DNA from 2 places in the Streptomyces sp. BHT-5-2 genome. Region 2 is predicted to be linked to the other one. Evidence: predicted binding sites of a transcription regulator. Region 2 holds the regulator's gene; the other holds the start of a gene.
What was found. The regulator HrcA, encoded in region 2, represses chaperone genes, less so after heat shock. The targets are predictions, from matches to a motif close to TTNGCACTCNGNNNNNCNGAGTGCNAA.
Positions count from the first base shown of each region.

Region 1: a site for HrcA is predicted at 1,881-1,907, ahead of groES (co-chaperone GroES). Genes of this name have one in related genera too.

Region 1 is NZ_CP081496.1:1,022,375-1,027,100, forward strand. Features, by position in the region: gene groL (chaperonin GroEL) at 1-1,292, opposite strand, end outside; gene groES (co-chaperone GroES) at 1,427-1,735, opposite strand; gene K2224_RS04320 (FtsW/RodA/SpoVE family cell cycle protein) at 2,211-3,644, shown strand; gene K2224_RS04325 (class I SAM-dependent methyltransferase) at 3,696-4,726, shown strand, end outside.
Region 2 is NZ_CP081496.1:93,263-109,897, reverse strand. Features, by position in the region: gene hemW (radical SAM family heme chaperone HemW) at 1-19, shown strand, start outside; gene K2224_RS00530 (DUF1876 domain-containing protein) at 213-488, opposite strand; gene K2224_RS00525 (DUF3097 domain-containing protein) at 596-1,441, opposite strand; gene K2224_RS00520 (MBL fold metallo-hydrolase) at 1,610-2,344, opposite strand; gene hrcA (heat-inducible transcriptional repressor HrcA) at 2,667-3,683, shown strand; gene dnaJ (molecular chaperone DnaJ) at 3,684-4,820, shown strand; gene K2224_RS00505 (nitronate monooxygenase) at 5,029-6,129, shown strand; gene K2224_RS00500 (16S rRNA (uracil(1498)-N(3))-methyltransferase) at 6,126-6,869, shown strand; gene K2224_RS00495 (OsmC family protein) at 7,214-7,645, opposite strand; gene K2224_RS00490 (histidine triad nucleotide-binding protein) at 7,842-8,201, shown strand; gene K2224_RS00485 (ribonuclease Z) at 8,208-9,113, shown strand; gene K2224_RS00480 (HAD family acid phosphatase) at 9,160-9,954, opposite strand; gene K2224_RS00475 (S-(hydroxymethyl)mycothiol dehydrogenase) at 10,332-11,417, shown strand; gene K2224_RS00470 (MBL fold metallo-hydrolase) at 11,417-12,046, shown strand; gene K2224_RS00465 (6-phospho-beta-glucosidase) at 12,280-13,623, opposite strand; gene K2224_RS00460 (carbohydrate kinase family protein) at 13,691-14,884, shown strand; gene K2224_RS00455 (PhoH family protein) at 15,095-16,099, shown strand; gene ybeY (rRNA maturation RNase YbeY) at 16,140-16,635, shown strand, end outside.

The sequences.
Region 1 (4,726 bases), 920 kb from region 2:
CCGAGGTTGCCGTCCAGGACCTTGACGGCGTGGACCAGCGCGGAGCCACCACCGGAGACGATGCCCTCCTCGACCGCGGCGCGGGTCGCGGAGATGGCGTCCTCCAGGCGGTGCTTCTTCTCCTTGAGCTCGACCTCGGTGGCCGCGCCGACGCGGATCACGCAGACGCCGCCGGCGAGCTTGGCCAGGCGCTCCTGGAGCTTCTCGCGGTCCCAGTCGGAGTCGGTGGTCTCGATCTCGGACTTGATCTGGGCGACGCGGCCCTGGACGTCCCCGGAGTTGCCGCCGCCGTCGACGATGGTGGTGTCGTCCTTGGTGACGGTCACGCGGCGGGCGGTGCCCAGCACGTCCAGGCCGACCTGGTCGAGCTTGAGGCCGACCTCCTCGGCGACGACGGTGCCGCCGGTGAGGGTGGCCATGTCGCCGAGCATCGCCTTGCGGCGGTCGCCGAAGCCGGGGGCCTTGACGGCCACCGCGTTGAAGGTGCCGCGGATCTTGTTGACGACGAGGGTGGAGAGGGCCTCGCCCTCGACGTCCTCGGCGATGATCAGCAGCGGCTTGGAGGCGTTGGCCTGGATGATCTTCTCGAGCAGCGGCAGGAGGTCCTGGATCGAGGAGATCTTGCCCTGGTGGATCAGGATGTAGGGGTCGTCGAGGACGGCCTCCATGCGCTCCTGGTCGGTGACCATGTAGGGCGAGAGGTAGCCCTTGTCGAAGGCCATGCCCTCGGTGAAGTCCAGCTCCAGGCCGAAGGTGTTGGACTCCTCGACGGTGATCACACCGTCCTTGCCGACCTTGTCCATCGCCTCGGCGATGAGCTCGCCGACCTGCGGGTCCTGGGCGGACAGCGCGGCGACGGCGGCGATGTCGGCCTTGTCGTCGATCGGACGGGCGGTCGCCAGCAGGTCGTCGGAGACGGCCTTGACGGCGGCGTCGATGCCCTTCTTCAGGGCGGCCGGGGAAGCACCCGCGGCGACGTTGCGCAGGCCCTCGCGGACCAGCGCCTGGGCCAGCACGGTGGCGGTGGTGGTGCCGTCACCCGCGATGTCGTTGGTCTTGGTCGCCACCTCCTTGACGAGCTGGGCGCCGAGGTTCTCGTACGGGTCCTCGACCTCGACCTCGCGGGCGATGGTGACACCGTCGTTGGTGATGGTCGGGGCGCCGAACTTCTTGTCGATGACCACGTTGCGGCCCTTGGGGCCGATGGTGACCTTGACGGTGTCGGCCAGCTTGTTGACGCCGCGCTCAAGGGCGCGACGGGCGTCCTCGTCGAACTTCAGGATCTTCGCCATGGGTGCTTCAAGTCCTCTCGTTGCGATCGTCGGCCTCGCCGCCGTGACCGCTTTCGCTCAAACGAACTGCGCCCCTGCCCCGGTCGGTGAGAACGCGGGAACCAGGGGCGCAGATCAGGGCAAATCCGGGTGACTTACTTCTCGACGATCGCGAGCACGTCGCGAGCCGAGAGGACGAGGTACTCCTCGCCGCTGTACTTCACCTCGGTGCCGCCGTACTTGCTGTAGAGCACGACGTCGCCGACCTGGACGTCGAGCTCGACGCGCTTGCCGTCCTCGAAGCGGCCCGGACCGGTCGCCAGGACGACGCCCTCCTGGGGCTTCTCCTTCGCGGTGTCCGGGATGACCAGGCCCGAGGCCGTGGTCTGCTCGGCGTCGAGCGGCTGGACCACGATGCGGTCCTCGAGCGGCTTGATGGCAACCTTGGAGCTGGCGGTCGTCACGATCCGACCTCCCCCTTCGGAGATCTCACGGGGTTAACTGTCTGAGGTGGCGACCAGGTGGATCCGTCGTCGCGGGTGCCGGACCTGCCCGTCGCTGTGTTGGCACTCCCCAACGGAGAGTGCCAACGCTGAGACTATGACGCGGTTAGCACTCGGTCAAGCGGAGTGCTAGGGCCTGTCGTCCGGGGCGGCCGGTGTTCGCCCGGAGGGCGGGCGGGACGCCGGCGGCAGGCCCTGACGCGCCGGAGACGCGTACCGTGTCTGCTGCCGGTGGCCGGGCGTGGATTCCGACACATCCTCCCGCCCGGCGGCAACCGCGCCCGCGGCCACCCCCGTCTCCCCCCAGGGACCGCTGACCACCGGGCCACGACCCGGCCGCCCCGCGGCCCTGACCATCTATGGCGGAGGAACCGTGCGTGGACTGACCAGCGCCCCCCTGGGCTCCGGGGGGCCGGAGAGCGATGCCGAGCGCACCATGACGTTCACCGCGCTGGCCCATGCCCCGAACCGCCGGCGCACCGAGGCATGGCTGCTCGGCTTCGTCGTGCTCATCACCGTCTTCGGCTACGCCTACACCGAGCTGTCGATGAACGGGCGGCTCCCGGGCGGGCTGGCCGGCTTCGCACTGAGCGTCTTCTTCATCGCGCTGGTGCCGCACCTGGTCGTCCGGCGGTTCGCACCGCGTGCCGATCCGCTGATCCTGCCGTTGGCGACGCTGCTCACCGGGATCGGGCTGGTGCTGCTGCACCGGCTGGACATCACCTACGCGGCGAAGCCCCGGCTCCAACAGGCCCAGGCGGCGACCGGGCAGCTGGTGTGGACGGTCATCGGGGTCGCGGTCTGCATCGTGATCCTGATGGTGCTGCGCAACCACCGGCTGCTACAGCGGTACATCTACCTGACGATGGCGGTCGCGCTGGTGATGCTGATGGCGCCGGCGTTCTCCCCCGCGGACCAGTTCGGCGCCAAGCGCTGGATCCTGCTCGGGCCGCTGTCGCTGCAGCCCGGCGAGTTCGTGAAGATCATGATCGTGGTGTTCTTCGCGGGCTATCTCACGGTCAACCGCGATGCGCTGGCGCTGTCCGGGCGCCGGGTGATGGGCATGCAGCTGCCGCCGGGCCGGCAGCTCGGGCCGATCTTCACGATCTGGGTGATCAGCCTGCTGGTGCTGGTCTTCGAGCGCGACCTGGGCACCTCGCTGATCTTCTTCGGCGTCTTCGTGATCATGCTCTACATGGCGACCGAGCGGACCAGTTGGGTGGTCTGCGGTCTGCTCATGGCGGTGGTCGGCGCCGGCGTCGTCGGCTCCATCGAGCCGCACGTCAAGGGCCGGGTGATGGCCTGGCTGCACCCGATGGACATCTTCCTGCCGCCGAACCAGCGGCCGCCGGGCCTGATCTCCGACCAGGCGGCGCAGGCGCTGTTCAGCTTCGGCAGCGGCGGGATAGGCGGCTCCGGGCTCGGCCAGGGCCACCCCGAGCTGATCGGCTTCGCCGGCAACAGCGACTTCATCCTCACCACCGTCGGCGAGGAGCTGGGACTGGCCGGGGTGATGGCCATCCTGGTGGTGTACGCGCTGCTGGGGCAGCGCGGGCTGCGGGTGGGGCTGACCGCCCGCGACCCGTTCGGCAAACTGGTGGCGGTCGGGCTCTCCGGGGCGCTGCTGCTCCAGGTCTTCGTCGTCACCGGCGGCGTCACCGGCCTGATCCCGCTCACCGGCAAGGCGCTGCCGTTCCTCGCGAAGGGCGGCTCGTCGATGGTCGCGAACTGGGTGATGGTGGCGGTGCTGCTGCGGATCAGCGACAGCGCCCAGCAGCGGCGGGAGCCGGTCCGGCCGGCCCCGCCGCGGCCGGACGCGGACGCGACGCAGCGGGTGCCGCGGGTCTCCGGGCCGTCGTCCGAGGCCTGACGGCGACCGGCCGCGGGACCGTCCGCGGGCCGGTCCGCCCGCTGGCCCACAATGGTGCGGGTGACCGACCTCGACACCTTCTCCGCGCTGCTCGCCCCCGAGGGGCAGGAACTGCTGGCCGTCCTGCGGGACCACGATCCGGCGGACGAGCTGGCGGCCGCCACCCGGCTGCGCCGCGACCATCCCGCGCCGCTGGTCTCCGCGGCGCTCGGGCAGGCCCGGCTGCGGCAGCGGGCGGCCGCGAAGTTCGGCGCGGACGCCGCGCGGATGTACTTCACCCCCAACGGCGTCGAGCAGTCCACCCGTGCCACGGTCGCCGCCCACCGCGCCGCCCGGCTCGCGGCGCTCGGCGTGCGGACCCTGGCCGACCTGTGCTGCGGGATCGGGGGCGACGCGCTGGCGCTGGCCCGGGCCGGGATCCGGGTGCTGGCCGTGGACCGCGATCCGCTGGCCTGCGCGGCGGCCCGGGCGAACGCCGAGGCGCTGGGTCTGGCGGAGCTGATCGAGGTGCGGTGCGCGGACGTCACGGAGGTGGACACCGCCGGCCACGACGCGGTGTTCGTGGATCCGGCGCGGCGCAAGGGGGTCCCGACGAGAGGGGCGGCGCGAGGGGGGTCCCCCCGGACGGAGTCTGGGGGAGCCTCGGGCAGGGGCGGTGGCCGGGCGACGGGTGGGCGGATCTTCGATCCGGAGGCGTATGCGCCGCCGCTGTCCTGGGCGGTCGGGGCGGCCCGTTCGGCGCGGTACGCGGCGTTGAAGATCGCGCCGGGGGTGCCGCACGAGGCGCTGCCCGAGGACGCCGAGACGGAGTGGATCTCCGACGCCGGGGATGTGAAGGAGGCCGTGCTGTGGTTCGGCACCGGCCGGGGCGGCGCCCGCCGGGCCACCCTGCTGCCGGCCGGCGACTCCCTGCTCGGCGCCGGCCTTCCCGACCCCGAGCCGGGTCCGGTGGGCGACTGGCTCTACGAGCCGGACGGCGCGGTGATCCGCGCGCATCTGGTCGCCGACGTCGCGGAGCAGGTCGGCGGGCGGCTGATCGACCCGACGATCGCCTATGTGACGGCGGATCGGCTGGTGCCGAC
Region 2 (16,635 bases):
GCGCGACCTGGTGGACTGACCGCTCCGTCCGCGCTCCGGTGGACCGACCTTTCCGCCCGTGCCCCGATGGGCCGACCGCCCTGCCGTGACCTGGTGGACGTGGTGGACGGACCGCCCCACCGGGGCACCGTCTGGCCGTGCGGCACCCCTGGGGCGCGGAGCGGCGGCCGTCGTCGGGCCGGCGCCTCAACCGGCCCACAGGGCAGCGGAGTTCAGTGGATCAGCGGCCGCGACGTCCGCCCCGAGGCGGTGTCGATCTCGTCGTGGGCCTTCGTCAGCAGCTGCATCGCCAGGTCGTTGAGGGCTCTGGCCCCCGCGACCTCCTCGCCGACCCGGGGCTGGTTCCCGTCGGCGGGGTGGCGGCTGGCATAGCCGTGGGCCCGCACCTCGGTCCCGTCCGGCAGTCGTACCAGCGCGGCGGCCCGGGTGCGGTGGGTGTCCTCCTCGAATTCCAGCTCGACATGCCATCCGACAGCGGTCTTCAACATGGCGGGTCACCTCCGGAATCGCTGCTACCAGAGTGCGCTCACCGCCGAGGCGGCGCACGGCGTGCACCGCCCGCGCACGCCGCCGCCCAGGACCACCGCGCCGGACCTCAGCCCCCGTCGTCCGCCCCCGCCGGCGCCGTCACGAAGTCGATCAGCTCCTCCACCCGCCCCAGCAGAGCCGGCTCCAGGTCCTTGTAGGACCGCACCCGGGACAGGATCCGCTGCCAGGCCGCACCGGTGTTCTCCGGCCAGCCCAGCGCCCGGCACACCCCCGTCTTCCAGTCCTGGCCCCGGGGCACCTCCGGCCACGCCTCGATGCCCAACGAGGACGGCTTCACCGCCTGCCAGACGTCGATGTACGGGTGGCCGACGACCAGCGCGTGCTTCCCGGTCACCGCGGCCGCGATCCGGGACTCCTTGGAGCCGGGGACGAGGTGGTCCACCAGGACGCCGAGGCGGGCGTCCGGTCCGGGGTCGAAGGCGTCGACGATCGCCGGGAGGTCGTCGACGCCCTCCAGGTACTCCACGACGACGCCCTCGATCCGCAGGTCGTCGCCCCAGACGCGCTCCACCAGCTCCGCGTCGTGCCGCCCCTCCACATAGATGCGGCCGGCCCGGGCGACCCGGGCGCGCGCCCCGGGGACCGCGATCGAGCCGGACGCGGTGCGCGCCGGACCGCTCGGTGCCGGGCCGCTCCGCGGACGGACGAGGGTCACGGTCCGGCCCTCCAGGAGGAAGCCGCGCGGCACCATCGGGAACACCCGCTGCTTGCCGAAGCGGTCCTCCAGGGTGACCGTCGGGCCCTCGGCGGTCTTCTCGCACCGCAGCACCGCGCCGCAGTAGCCCGTCCCCACCTCCTCGACGACCAGCCCGGGGTCGGCCGGTACCTCGGGCACCGGCCGGGGCTTCTTCCAGGGGGGAGTGAGGTCGGCGTTGTAGTGCCTGCTGTGCATGCGGGTCTGCTTCCTGTTCCGGCGGGACGGAGGGGCGGCGGGGCGCGGGGCGGTGAAACGACGGGGCGGTGAAACGTCGGCCGGTGGGCCGGGAGACGGGGGACGAGGGACGGGCCGAAGGGGCGGGGCCCGTTGGGCCGGCGACTCGACGGCCCAACGGGAGCCGCTTCAGGAGGAGTTCGCCCCGAAGCGGACGGCCAGGGCGTCGCGCTGGGCGCGGACGAAGCGGGCGTCGACCACGGCGCCGTGGCCCGGCACGTACACCGCGTCCTCGCCGCCCAGCGCCAGCAGCCGGTCCAGCGCGGCGGGCCACCGACCGGGCACCGCGTCCGGGCCCGCCTGCGGCTCGCCGGACTCCTCGACCAGGTCGCCGCAGAAGACGATCCCCCGTTCACCGGCCCGGCCCGGCACCAGGACGGCCAGGTCGTGCCCGGTGTGACCGGGCCCCACGTCGGCCAGCAGCACCTCCCGGTCCCCGAGGCCGACGGCCAGCCGCCCGTGCACCTCGTGACGCGGGACGACCAGCAGGTCCGCGGCCTCCGCCGCGGCATCCGGGTCCACGCCGTGCCGGACCGCGTCGGCCCGCAGCGCCTCCTTGTCGCGCCGCAGCAGCTCGCCCAGCCCGGCCGCGCCGAACACCTCCACCCCGGCGAACGCCGCGGTGCCCAGGACGTGGTCGAAGTGCGGGTGGGTGAGCGCGACATGCGTCACACCGCGGCCGAGCACCGCGCGCACCGTCCGGCGCAGCTCCGCCCCGGCACCCAGCGTCGCGCCGGTGTCGACGATCAACACGCCGTCCGAACCGGCGACCACACCGATCGTCTCGTCCCAGCCCGGCATCCGGCGCCGGACCACCCCCTCGCCGAGCCGCTCCCAGCCCGCCTCTTCCCATGTGGTGCGCATACCGAGACGCTAGCGCCCCCGCGATAGCGTTGCCGGGCACACCGCGGAAGCCGGTCCGGTGCCGGCCCCGCAACGGGCACCGACCGGGACCCTTAGGGGGCCGCGGCGGCGCCTGACCGGGGGTTCCCCGGGGTCCGCTCCGGGCCTTCCCGGGGGCGGCCCGCGGGTCGGATTCCACGGGGGTGGGTAAGTCCTGAGTACGCCCGCCCTTGCCGCATCCGCGCTACCCGGCCGTACACTGGCCCAGGGTCTGGCACTCGGCCCATGTGAGTGCCAGGAGTAACGAGACGACACGGCGGGACGGCCGACTGGAGGTGGCGAGATGCTCAGTGAACGCAGGCTCGAAGTGCTGCGCGCCATCGTCCAGGACTACGTCGGGACGGAGGAGCCGGTCGGTTCCAAGGCGCTCACCGAGCGGCACCGGCTCGGCGTCTCCCCGGCCACCGTCCGCAACGACATGGCGGCCCTGGAGGACGAGGGCTACATCGCCCAGCCGCACACCAGCGCCGGCCGGATCCCCACCGACAAGGGCTACCGCCTCTTCGTCGACAAGCTCGCCGGCGTCAAGCCGCTGTCCGTCCCCGAGCGCCGCGCGATCCAGAACTTCCTCGACGGTGCCGTCGACCTGGACGACGTGGTGGGCCGCACGGTGCGCCTGCTGGCGCAGCTGACCCGCCAGGTGGCGGTGGTGCAGTACCCGTCCCTGACGCGGTCCACGGTGCGGCACGTCGAGCTGCTGGCCCTGGCCCCGGCCCGGCTGATGCTGGTGCTGATCACCGACACCGGCCGCGTCGAGCAGCGGCTCGTCGACTGCCAGACGCCGTTCGGCGAGACGTCCCTGGCGGACCTGCGCGCCCGGCTCAACAGCCGGATCGTCGGCCGCCGTTTCACGGATGTCCCGCAGCTGGTGCAGGATCTCCCGGAATCCTTCGAACAGGACGACCGGGCCACCGTCTCGACAGTACTGTCGGTACTGCTGGAGACTCTGGTGGAGGAGACCGAAGAGCGGCTCATGATCGGCGGCACCGCCAATCTGACGCGCTTCGGGCATGATTTCCCCTTGACCATCCGGCCGGTGCTGGAAGCCCTCGAGGAGCATGTGGTGATGCTCAAGCTGCTCGGGGAGGCCAAGGACTCGGGCATGACCGTACGGATCGGGCATGAGAATGCTCACGAGGGCCTGACGTCCACCTCGGTCGTCACCGTCGGATACGGTTCGGGCGACGAGGCCGTCGCGAAAATGGGCGTGGTCGGACCGACCCGCATGGACTACCCCGGAACGATGGGAGCGGTACGCGCAGTGGCACGTTACGTCGGACAAATCCTCGCGGAGTCGTAAGTGGCCACGGATTACTACTCGGTCCTCGGCATCAGCCGTGACGCCTCGCAGGACCAGATCAAGAAGGCGTTCCGCCGGCTGGCGCGCGAGCTGCACCCGGACGTGAACCCGGATCCCAAGACCCAGGAGCGGTTCAAGGAGATCAACGCCGCCTACGAGGTGCTGTCGGACCCGCAGAAGAAGCAGGTCTACGACCTCGGCGGCGACCCGCTCTCGCAGGCCGGCGGCGCCGGTGGCGCGGGCGGCTTCGGTGCCGGCTTCGGGAACTTCTCCGACATCATGGACGCCTTCTTCGGCACAGCCTCGCAGCGCGGCCCGCGCTCGCGCACCCGCCGCGGCCAGGACGCCATGATCCGTCTGGACGTCGAGCTCAGCGAGGCCGCGTTCGGCACGACCAAGGACATCCAGGTCGACACCGCCGTCGTCTGCACCACCTGCAGCGGCGAGGGCGCGGCGCCGGGCACCTCGGCGCAGACCTGTGACATGTGCCGCGGCCGCGGCGAGGTCTCGCAGGTCACCCGCTCCTTCCTGGGCCAGGTCATGACCTCCCGGCCCTGTCCCCAGTGCCAGGGCTTCGGCACGGTCGTCCCGACGCCGTGCCCCGAGTGCGCCGGCGACGGCCGGGTCCGCTCCCGCCGCACCCTCACCGTCAAGATCCCGGCCGGTGTCGACAACGGCACCCGGATCCAGCTGGCCGGCGAGGGCGAGGTGGGCCCGGGCGGCGGTCCCGCCGGCGATCTCTACGTCGAGATCCACGAGCTGCCCCATCCGGTGTTCCAGCGCCGCGGCGACGATCTGCACTGCACGGTCACCATCCCGATGACCGCGGCGGCGCTGGGCACCAAGTGCCCGCTGGAGACGCTGGACGGGGTGGAGGAGATCGACGTCCGGCCCGGCACCCAGTCCGGCCAGTCGATCCCGCTGCACGGCCGCGGCGTGACCCATCTGCGCGGCAACGGCCGGGGCGACCTCATCGTCCACGTCGAGGTGCAGACCCCCGGCAAGCTCGACCCCGAGCAGGAGGAACTCCTGCGCCGCCTCGCCAAGCTGCGCGGCGAGGAGCGCCCGCAGGGCCAGTTCCAGCCGGGGCAGCAGGGGTTGTTCTCGCGGCTGAAGGATGCGTTCAACGGGCGGTAGGCGCCCGGCCGGGGGTTCCGGGGGTTGTCCCCCGGGCAGGCACGGTCAGCCGGGGCAGCAGGGGTTGTTCTCGCGGCTGAAGGATGCGTTCAACGGGCGGTAGGCGCCCGGCCGGGGGTCCGGGGCCCGCGGCGGCAGCCGCCGTCGGCACGGCCCCGGGCCGCCTCCCTCGTTCGGGCCGGGGCGCCGGACGTGACACGATGTGGGCATGCCCACCGCGCTCACCGATTTCTGCCGCCACCCCGTCGTGCAGGCCCCGATGGCGGGCGGCGGCTCCGGACCCGAGCTGGCCGCGGCCGTCTGCGAGGCCGGTGGCTTCGGCTTCCTGGCCGCCGGCTACAAAACCGCCGACGGCATGTACCAGGAGATCAAACGGCTGCGCGGGATGACCGGCCGGCCCTTCGGCGTCAACCTCTTCATGCCGCAGCCCGAGCTGACCGACACCTCCGCCGTCGAGGTCTACCGTGAGCAACTCGCCGGCGAGACCGCCTGGTACGAGACCGAGCTCGGTGACGTCAACGGCCCCACCGACGACGGCTACGAGGCCAAACTCGCGATCCTCCGCGACGATCCGGTGCCGGTGGTCTCCTTCACCTTCGGCTGCCCCTCGCGGGCGGCCCTCGACGCGTTCGCCAAGGTCGGCACGTACACCGTCGTCACCGTCACCACCGCCGCCGAGGCACAGGCCGCCCAGTGGGCCGGAGCCGACGCGGTGTGTGTGCAGGGCGTGGAGGCGGGCGGCCACCAGGGCACCCACCGGGACGATCCGCACGCCGACGGGACCGGCGCCGGACTGGGGTTGCTGGCGCTGCTCGCCCAGGTCCGGGAGACGGTGCAGATTCCGGTGATCGCCGCCGGCGGGCTGATGCGCGGTGCGCAGATCGCCGCGGTACTGGCCGCCGGGGCCTCGATGGCGCAGCTGGGCACCGCGTTCCTGGCCACCCCCGAGTCCGGCGCCGACCCGCTGCACAAGCAGGCGCTGACCAACCCCCTCTTCACCCATACCGAGTTGACTCGGGCGTTCTCCGGGCGGCCGGCCCGCGGCCTGGTGAACCGTTTCCTGCGGGAGCACGGCCCGTACGCCCCGGCCGCCTATCCCGCCGTGCACTACCTCACCTCCCCGGTCCGGAAGGCCGCCGCCAAGGCCGGCGACGCCCAGGGGCTGAGCCTCTGGGCGGGCCAAGGGCACCGGCTGGCGCGCGAGCTGCCGGCCGGGCAGCTGGTGGAGGTGCTGGTGGCCGAACTCGACGCCGCCCGTGCTTCGTTCGGCCAGGGCGGCCCCCGCCACACCACCGGCGGTGCGGCATGACCGCCCCCGTCTTCCTCGTCGAATCGCTCACCGGAGTACGGGCCGGGGGCACGCTGACCCTGGACGGCCCCGAGGGCCGGCACGCCGTGTCGGTACGCCGGCTGCGGGTCGGTGAGGAGGTCGTGCTGACGGACGGCGCCGGGACCGGCGCCGAGGGCACCGTCGCCGCCGTCGAGGGCAAGGACCGGCTGTCCGTCGCCGTCACCGGTCTGCGGACCGAGGAGCCGCCGACGCCCACCCTCACCGTCGTACAGGCACTGCCCAAGGGCGACCGCGGCGAACTGGCCGTGGAGACCATGACGGAGACCGGCGTGGACGCCATCGTGCCGTGGTCCGCGGCCCGCTGCGTCACCCAGTGGAAGGGTGAGCGGGCCGCCAAGTCGCTGGCCAAGTGGCGCGCCACCGCCCGCGAGGCGGGCAAGCAGTCCCGCCGGCTGACCTTCCCCCGCGTCGCCGACCCGCTGACGACCAAGCAGGTCGCCGCGCTGCTGGCCGACGCCGACTTCGCCGCCGTCCTCCACGAGGAGGGCAGCACCCCGCTCGCCACCGCCGAACTCCCCACCGAGGGCTCGATCGTGCTGGTCGTCGGACCCGAGGGCGGCGTCTCGCCGGAGGAGCTGACGCTCTTCGCCGAGGCGGGTGCCAGGCCGTACCGGCTGGGCGCCTCCGTACTGCGGACGTCCACGGCGGGGACCGCGGCGACGGCGTTGTTGTTGGGGCGTACGGGGCGGTGGAGTTAGGCCCGGGGGCTTCACGTCGTCGGCCGTTCCGCTGCGCTTGGCCGGCCTCCCACGTTGTCGGCTTTCCCGCCGTAGGGCTTCGCCTTTTGCGCCTGGCGGCGCCGGTCCGCTGCGCGGGGCTGTCGGGTGCGGTGCCGGGCCTGCGGGGGTGGTGTGCCGGACTGCTGCGCTTTACGTCCGACACACCACCCCCTCCGGCCCGTCCCCTCCCGTGGGTTGGGTGGGAAAGACGGTGAGTGGGGGCTGAGCTCAGTGGTCCTCTGGTGGTCAACGCCCGGTTCGGGGGCGTGCGTTGGTCCGTCGGCCTGAGGGGGCGGGCCCACCCGTTGTGCCCCGGTGTTCCGTCAGGAGAGCAGTTCGGCCTGGAGCGTGATGTTCTTGACGCCGGCCAGGGCCTGGCTGACCGGGCAGTTCTTCTTGGCGTCCTCGGCCGCGGCCTGGAAGTCCGCCTCGGAGAGGCCGGGTACCCGGGCCTTGACGGTCAGCACGATGCCGGTGATGCCCTCGCCGGGCTGGAAGGTGACGTCGGCCCGGGTGTCCAGCGCCTCGACGGTGTGCCCCTTGCCGGCCAGGCCGTGCGAGAAGGCCATCGAGTAGCAGGAGGAGTGGGCCGCCGCGATCAGCTCCTCGGGGCTGGTGACGCCGCCGGGCTGCTCCGCGCGGGCGGGCCAGTTCACGTCGTAGGTGCCGATCTTGGAGGACTCCAGGGCGACGGTGCCCTTGCCCTGAAGGAGGTTGCCCTCCCAGTGGGTCGTGGCGGTGCGCGTGGTTGCCATGGTGCATAACTCCCGTTTGTGGGGCCAATGCGGTCTGAGAGATCAGCTTAGGGTCTGGCGGGCCGTGATCCGGGCGACCGGCCACGGGGTCGCCCACGGGCCGCCCCGGGGACCCGCCGGAGTGATCGGCTAGCATCCGGAGGGCGTACGCACGGTGCGTACGGCGCATGCCGCGCGACCCGGGAGGAGTCCACCGGTGGCGGGAGAACCGCAGGCCGAGTGCCTGTTCTGCAAGATCGTGGCGGGTGAGGTACCGGCGACGATCGTCCGCGAGACCGAGACCACCGTCGCGTTCCGCGACATCAACCCCCAGGCGCCGACGCACGTCCTGGTGATCCCCAAGGCCCACTACCCGAACGCGGCGGAGCTCGCCGCCGCCGAGCCCAAGGTGATCGCCGACATACTGTGCGAGTCCCGCGAGGTCGCGGCGGCGGAGGAGATCGAGGAGACCGGCTACCGGGTCGTCTTCAACACCGGTGCCGGCGCCGGCCAGACCGTCTTCCACGCCCATCTGCACGTCCTCGGCGGCCGCGGCCTCCAGTGGCCCCCCGGATAACGAGCCATGTCGGTACGCGAACTGGTCGTCCTCGGGACCGCCAGCCAGGTCCCCACCCGGCACCGCAACCACAACGGCTACCTGTTGCGGTGGGACGGCCAGGGGCTGCTCTTCGACCCCGGTGAGGGCACCCAGCGCCAGATGCTGCGGGCCGGGGTCGCCGCCCACGACATCAACCGGATCTGCGTCACCCACTTCCACGGCGACCACTCGCTCGGCCTGGCCGGGGTGATCCAGCGGATCAACCTCGACCGGGTGCCGCATCCGGTCACCGCGCACTATCCGGCCAGCGGCGAGCGGTTCTTCGAGCGGCTGCGGTACGCCACTGCCTACCGCGAGACGGTCCGGATCGCCCAGCGGCCGGTCTCCGCCGACGGCGAACTGGACCGCGCCAAGGGCTACGTCCTGACGGCGCGCAGGCTGTCGCACCCGGTCGAGTCGTACGGCTACCGCCTCACCGAGCCGGACGGCCGGCGGATGCTGCCCGAACGGCTGGCCGCCCACGGCATCGCCGGACCGGACGTCGGCCGGCTGCAGCGGACCGGCGAGCTGAACGGCGTCACCCTCGACGAGGTCAGCGAGGTGCGGCCCGGACAGAGCTTCGCCTTCGTCATGGACACCCGGCTGTGCGACGGCGTGTACGCGCTCGCCGAGGGCGTGGACATGCTGGTGATCGAGTCCACCTTCCTCGACGAGGACGTGCAACTCGCCGAGGAACACGGGCACTTGTCGGCCGGGCAGGCGGCCCGGGTGGCCGCCGACGCCGGCGTGCGCCACCTGGTGCTCACGCACTTCTCGCAGCGCTACGCCGACCCCGAGGACTTCGAGCGGCAGGCGCGCGCGGCGGGCTTCAGCGGCGAACTCACCATCGCCAAGGACCTGCTGCGGGTACCGCTCCCCAAGAGGCGCTGATCCCCGCGTGGCCCCGGCGCCCCGAGGAGGGCGCCGGGACCGCCGCCTACGGCAGGTAGTACATCGGGTTCGGCAGCTTGAAGGTGCGCGCCGCGGCGCCGCCCGCCAGGTCGCTGTACTGGTCGCCGAAGTTGGCGACGACGCGGTAGCCGAGGGACTCGATGTGCCGGCGGGTGCCGGACTTGAAGCCGATCGTCGAGCAGGTCGCGCCGCACGGCAGGTAGGCGGGCGGGTGCTCCTTGTCGCGCAGGTAGACGTGGGCGCGGTCGAGCGGGACGTCGTAGCCGACGTTCTTGAGGTTGCGCACGCTCCAGTCGCGCTGCGCCTCCTTGCGGCCGGTGAGGAAGAAGACCTCGGCGCCCTTCTTGTGGGCCCAGTTCACCAGGTCGTTCATGCCGAAGACCGCGGCCATGTCGGTGTGCTCCAGGTACTCGTCCTGGGACTTGGGGGTGAAGTTGAAGCCGACCTTGAGCTCGTAGTTGTAGGTCAGCAGGGTGGTGTCGTCCATGTCCAGGACGATGGCCGGCCTGGCCTTCCCGGTGCCCTTCTTGGCGAGCGCGCCGGCCAGGTAGGCGCGCGCCCTGGCCTCTATGCCGCGGACCTGGCGGGCGTAGTTGCTGGTGGGGGAGGCGTAGTGCTCGCCGTCGGCCGTCACCGTGTCGCCGTAGTACGCCTTGATCTTGTCCTCGACCTGGGTGAGGTTGGGGATCTCCTTGTCGGTGCGCGGCACGGAGTGTTCGGCGGTGGCCTGGCCGGCGCCGAACACCACGGTGCCGGCGACGAGGGCGGCGGCCACCGCACCGCCCAGGCGGACACGGCGGGAGAGGGCGGGACGGGGCATGCGCGGCTCCTTAGTAAGCATGGGGGTGGTCCCGGGTAGGTGTAACAGAGGTGGCACGCGGCCATCTACGCGCGAAGAATAAAGGATTGGTAAAGTGTGGCGTGATGTTGTTGCCAACTCGGCCGGTCTGTACGGCGCGTGGCGGTGCATGGGGGTGCCCTCCGGCCCTCGTCCCGCTCCATGGACGGTGTCCGCATGGGGAGACGGATGCCTGGCGCGCCCGTCTTCCGCGCCGCCCCCGCGACGTACCGCCGGTGACCCGGGCGGCCACGGCCGCGGTCCTGCGCGTGGCCGTTTCGTCCCCGTACGGTGTGGCACGACCGGGTGGCGGTGCGCCACAGTGGTCCCTTACGTGATCTTCGAGAGGGGCGGTACCGATGGCACAGGAAGTGCGCGGCGTCGTGGCGCCGGGGAAGAACGAAGCGGTCCGGCTGGAGACGATCCTGGTGCCCGATCCCGGGCCCGGCGAGGCCGTGGTGAAGGTGCAGGCGTGCGGGGTGTGCCACACCGACCTGCACTACAAACAGGGTGCTGTCAACGACGACTTCCCGTTCCTGCTCGGCCATGAGGCGGCCGGGGTGGTGGAGTCGGTCGGCGAGGGCGTCACCGACGTCGCACCCGGGGACTTCGTCGTCCTCAACTGGCGCGCGGTGTGCGGCTCCTGCCGGGCGTGCCTGCGCGGCCGGCCCCAGTACTGCTTCGACACCCACAACGCCCGGCAGAAGATGACGCTCAAGGACGGCACGGAGCTGAGCCCGGCGCTGGGCATCGGGGCGTTCGCCGACAAGACGCTGGTCGCCGCCGGCCAGTGCACCAAGGTCGACCCGGGCGTCTCCCCGGCCGTCGCGGGGCTGCTGGGCTGCGGGGTGATGGCCGGCATCGGCGCCGCGATCAACACCGGCGGGGTCGGCCGCGGCGACTCGGTCGCGGTCATCGGCTGCGGCGGCGTCGGCGACGCGGCGGTGGTCGGCGCCCGGCTGGCCGGCGCGGCCAGGATCATCGCCGTCGACATCGACGACCGGAAGCTGGAGCAGGCCCGCGCCATGGGGGCCACCCACACCGTCAACTCCCGCACCACCGACCCCGTCGACGCCGTCCGCGAGCTGACCGGCGGATTCGGCGCGGACGTCGTCATCGAGGCGGTCGGCCACCCGGAGACCTACCGCCAGGCGTTCTACGCCCGCGACCTGGCCGGCACCGTCGTCCTGGTGGGCGTGCCCACCCCGGAGATGACCCTGGAACTCCCCCTCCTGGACGTCTTCGGCCGCGGCGGCGCCCTGAAGTCCTCCTGGTACGGCGACTGCCTGCCGTCCCGGGACTTCCCGATGCTGATCGACCTCCACCAGCAGGGCCGGATCGACCTCGGCGCGTTCGTCACCGAGACCATCGGCATCGACGGGGTGGAGCGGGCCTTCGACCGGATGCACGCCGGCGACGTGCTGCGTTCGGTGGTGATGCTGTGATGACCGCCCGCATCGACCACCTCGTCACCTCGGGGACGTTCTCGCTGGACGGCGGCACCTGGGACGTCGACAACAACGTGTGGATCGTCGGCGACGGTTCGGAGGCCGTGGTCATCGACGCCGCCCACGACGCCGACGCCATCCTCCGGGCCCTCGACGGGCGCACCCTGCGCGCGATCATCTGCACCCACGCGCACAACGACCACATCGACGCGGCCCCGGCACTCGCCGCCCGCACCGGGGCGCGGATCCTGCTGCACCCCGACGACCTGCCGCTGTGGAAGACGACCCACCCGGACACCGCCCCCGACGGGGACCTGTCGGACGGTCAGGTGCTGACCATCGCCGGCACCGACCTGACGGTGCTGCACACCCCCGGCCACGCGCCCGGCGCGGTCTGCCTGTACGCCCCCGACCTGAACACCGTCTTCACCGGGGACACGCTCTTCCAGGGCGGTCCCGGTGCCACCGGCCGGTCGTTCTCCGACTTCCCGACGATCGTCGACTCGATCCGCGACCGGCTGCTGACCCTGCCGCCGCGGACCGTCGTCCGCACCGGCCACGGCGACCCGACGACCATCGGCGAGGAGGCCCCTCACCTGGCGGAGTGGATCGCCCGGGGGCACTGAGGCGACGCCCCGGCGCGGGGGCGGGCGTTGCCCGTACGGCCCGGGGGAGCTTTCCCTACGGGGCGGGCGAACAGATCCCGTAGGGGGCCGCGGCGCCCCCTGCGGGGCCACAACGTGCCGGGGGGTGGTGGGAATTCCCCTGCGAGCGGGGCACAGAGGGGGACACGAGGGGGGCGGAGGCACGGGGGGGGAGGGGACGGAGCAACAAGGTGGTGCTTCCGGGCCCCGCCCCCCTATGCGCTCTCCGCCGCCGCTCGTTGCAGGATGCGGGCGGCCACCGCGGGGGAGTCCACCAGGGGGTGCAGGGCCAGGGCCCGGAGGGCCGCGTCGCGGTCCTTGAAGAGGGCGGCCGCCACCGTGGCGCGTTCGACCGCCTTGATCTGGAGCATCAGGCCCAACTGGTCCTCGCGCAGCGGCGCGCAGGGCAGCGGCCGGGGCCCCTTTGCGGTCACCTCGCACACCGTCTCCACGATGGCGTCCGGCGGCAGCTGCGGCACCGTCGTCCCGTTGCGGACGTTGAGGATCAGCCGGCGGCCGGAGTCGCCGGCGATGGCGTGCATCAGGGCCAGCGCCACCCGGTCGTAGCCGCCGCCCTCCAGGTCGTGGCTGTCCCGCTGCCAGCCGCCGGTCGCCTCCCGGCTGTGCGCCATGTACGTCTCCTCGCGCTCCAGCCGGGTGCGCTCCCACAGGTCGTACACCGCGTCCGGGGAGCCCGCCGCCGCGGCCCGTTCGAAGAAGCCGCCCTGCTGCCGGTCCAGGAACTCCCCGCGGGTCTGTGCGGTGTCCCGTACGGAGTGCAGGGTCTCCCGGCGGAAGTAGTAGTAGTGCAGATACTCGTTGGGGAGGGCGCCGAGGACGCGGAGCCACTCCGGGCCGAAGAGCCGTCCCTCCTCGAAGGAGCCCAGGGCCGCCACGTCGTCCAGGAGGCCCGGCAGCACGTCGGTGCCTTCGAGGGTCAACGACCGCAGCCAGCCCAGGTGGTTGAGCCCCACGTAGTCGTAGCCGGACCGCGCCGGGTCCTCCAGGACGGCCGGGTCCGCGCCGGCCGCCCGCGCCGCCCGGCGCACCAGCCCCACCGGCGAGTCGCAGATCCCGACGACCCGGTCGCCCAGCACCTGCGCCATCGCCTCGGTCACCATCCCCGCCGGATTGGTGAAGTTGATGACCCAGGCCCCCGGGGAGAGCGCCGCGACCCGCTCGGCGACGCGCAGCGCCACCGGGATCGTCCGCAGCCCGTAGAGGACCCCGCCGGCCCCCACCGTCTCCTGGCCCAGCACGCCCTCCGACAGCGGGATCCGCTCGTCCCGGACGCGGCCCGCGGTACCGCCGACCCGTATTGCGGAGAAGACGAAGTCGGCTCCGGTCAGCGCCGCGTCGAGAGTTTCCGCCACTCGTACGGGTACCGGTTCGGTACGGCCCCGTGCCAGCCGGGACAGCACGTCGGAGATCACCGCGACCCGGCGGGGATCGGTGTCGTAGAGCGTCAGCTCGGAGACGGAGCGTGCCGGGTCGTCCAGGAGCGCGCGGTAGACCAGCGGCACCCGGAAGCCGCCACCACCGAGAATGGAGAGCCTCATGGGGCGGAACGTACCGCAGCATCAGGCACACTTGCGGCACGAGTTGAGTACGAGAGGGGCGAGCGCGGTGAACACTGGCCGACGCGATGTCCAACCGCCCGCGGGGCCGGTCGCCGCACCGCCGGGCCTCGATCCGCTGGCCGCGCTGCGCCGCGCGGACGATCCGCCCACCGACGTCTACCTCACCGGCACCGTCTTCCTCGACATCGTCTTCACCGGCCTGGACTCCGCGCCGGTCCGCGGCACCGAATCCTGGGCCCGCGGCATGGGCTCCAGCCCCGGCGGCGTCGCCAACATGGCCACCGCACTGGCCCGGCTCGGCCTGCGCACCTCCCTGGCCGCCGCGTTCGGCGACGACATGTACGGCGAGTACTGCTGGGAGGCGCTGGAGCAGGGCGAGGGCATCGACCTGGCGCTCTCGCGCAGGATCCCGGGCTGGCACTCCCCGGTCACCGTCTCGATGGCCTACGAGGGCGAGCGCACCATGGTCTCGCACGGCCACGAGGCACCGCCACCGGAGAACGCCTTCGACGGCGGGCACGCGCCCGGCTGCCCGCCGCCGACCCGGGCCTGCGTCGCCTCGCTCGTCCCCGGCCGCCGGGAGGGCTGGCTGGGCTGCGCGGCCGGCCGCGGCAGCCGGATCTTCGCCGACGTCGGCTGGGACGACACCGGCCGCTGGGACCCGTCCGACCTCGCCGACCTGGAGCACTGCGAGGCGTTCCTGCCCAACGCCGAGGAGGCGATGCGCTACACCCGCACCGACTGCCCGCGCGCGGCCGCCCGCAAGCTCGCCGACCTGGTCCCGCTCGCCGTCGTCACGCTCGGCTCGGAGGGCGCCTGCGCGGTCGACGGCCGCACCGGCGAGAGCGCCGAGGTGCCGGCCATCGCGGTGGAGGCGCTGGACCCGACCGGCGCCGGGGACGTCTTCGTCGCCGGCTTCGTCACCGGCACCCTCGCCGACTGGCCGCTGGCCGACCGGCTGGCCTTCGCCGGGCTGAGCGCCGCCCTGTCCGTGCAGGAGTTCGGCGGCTCGCTCTCCGCGCCCGGCTGGGCGGAGATCGCCGCCTGGTGGCGCCGGGTCCGGGCCTGCGCCTCCGAGGCCGCCGCCGGGCTGGTCCGCCAGTACGGCTTCCTGGACGCCGTGCTGCCCGAGCCTGGGGTGGCCCTGGGGGCCAAGGGGGCGGCGGACCTCGCGCGGCCGCACGGGCCCGCGCCGCTGGCCCGTGCGGTGCCCACGATCGGCTTCCGCCGCCCGGCCTGAACGCTCCGGCCGGGCGTCCCTGCGGGCCCGGGCCGCCCCGCGCCGCCGTGGCCCCGCGGCGCCCCCGCGGCCGCCCCGGAAAAGCCGGCCGGCTTGTCAGTCCCCCGTCGTACTCTGGTAGCGCAAGGAGCCAGTGCGGGCACCGCTGCTCAAGGGTCCGCACCTGTGATGAGCAAAGGATGGGGGTTGAGCAGGCCACCCGGCCTACCCATGACGCAGACACCCACACGAGCGCAGGCGAGCGCCCAGTTCACGGTCCCGGCCAAGCACCCGATGGTGACGGTCCTGGGATCCGGCGACTCGCTCCTGCGTGTGATCGAGGACGCCTTCCCCGCCACCGACATCCACGTCCGGGGCAACGAGATCAGCGCGGTCGGCGACGCTCGCGAAGTCGCCCTCGTCCAGCGCCTGTTCGACGAGATGATGCTGGTGCTCCGCACCGGACAACCGATGACGGAGGACGCAGTGGAACGCTCCATCGCCATGCTGCGCGCGGCGGAGAACGGCGAGGGAGCGGCGGGCGAGACCCCCGCCGAGGTGCTCACCCAGAACATCCTCTCCAACCGCGGCCGCACCATCCGCCCCAAGACCCTCAACCAGAAGCGCTATGTCGACGCCATCGACAAGCACACCATCGTCTTCGGGATCGGACCGGCCGGCACCGGCAAGACCTACCTGGCCATGGCCAAGGCCGTCCAGGCCCTCCAGGCCAAGCAGGTCAACCGCATCATCCTGACCCGGCCCGCGGTCGAGGCCGGCGAGCGCCTGGGCTTCCTGCCCGGCACCCTCTACGAGAAGATCGACCCGTATCTGCGCCCGCTCTACGACGCGCTGCACGACATGCTCGACCCCGACTCCATCCCCAGGCTGATGGCGGCGGGCACCATCGAGGTCGCGCCGCTGGCGTACATGCGCGGCCGGACGCTCAACGACGCCTTCATCATTCTCGACGAGGCACAGAACACCAACCCCGAGCAGATGAAGATGTTCCTCACCCGGCTCGGCTTCGACTCGAAGATAGTCATCACCGGCGACGTCACCCAGATCGATCTGCCCGGCGGCACCAAGAGCGGTCTGCGCCAGGTCCGGGACATCCTGACCGGTGTCGACGACGTGCACTTCGCCGAGCTGACCAGCAGGGACGTCGTCCGGCACAAGCTCGTCGGCCGTATCGTCGACGCCTACGAGAAGTACGACAGCCGCAACGGCCAGTAGCCCGCGCTGCACGACCAAGAAGCGAGACCTGACCTTCCCCATGTCGATCGACGTCAACAACGAGTCCGGAACGGACATCGACGAGCAGGCGATCCTGGACGTCGCCCGCTATGCCCTGGGCCGGATGCGGATCCACCCGCTCTCCGAGCTGTCCGTCATCGTCGTGGACGCCGAGGCCATGGAGCAGCTCCACATCCAGTGGATGGACCTCCCCGGCCCGACGGACGTCATGTCCTTCCCGATGGACGAGCTGCGGCCGCCGGCCAAGGACGAGGAGGAGCCCCCGCAGGGACTCCTCGGCGACATCGTGCTGTGCCCCGAGGTCGCCGAACAGCAGGGCGCGGCGGCCCCCACGGCGCACAGCATGGACGAGGAGCTGCAGCTGCTCACCGTCCACGGCGTACTGCACCTGCTCGGCTACGACCACGAGGAGCCGGACGAGAAGGCCGAGATGTTCGGCCTGCAGGCCGCGATCGTCGACGGCTGGCGGGCCGAGCGCGGGATGACCGGTCCCTCGCCGGCCCCGACCGTGACCT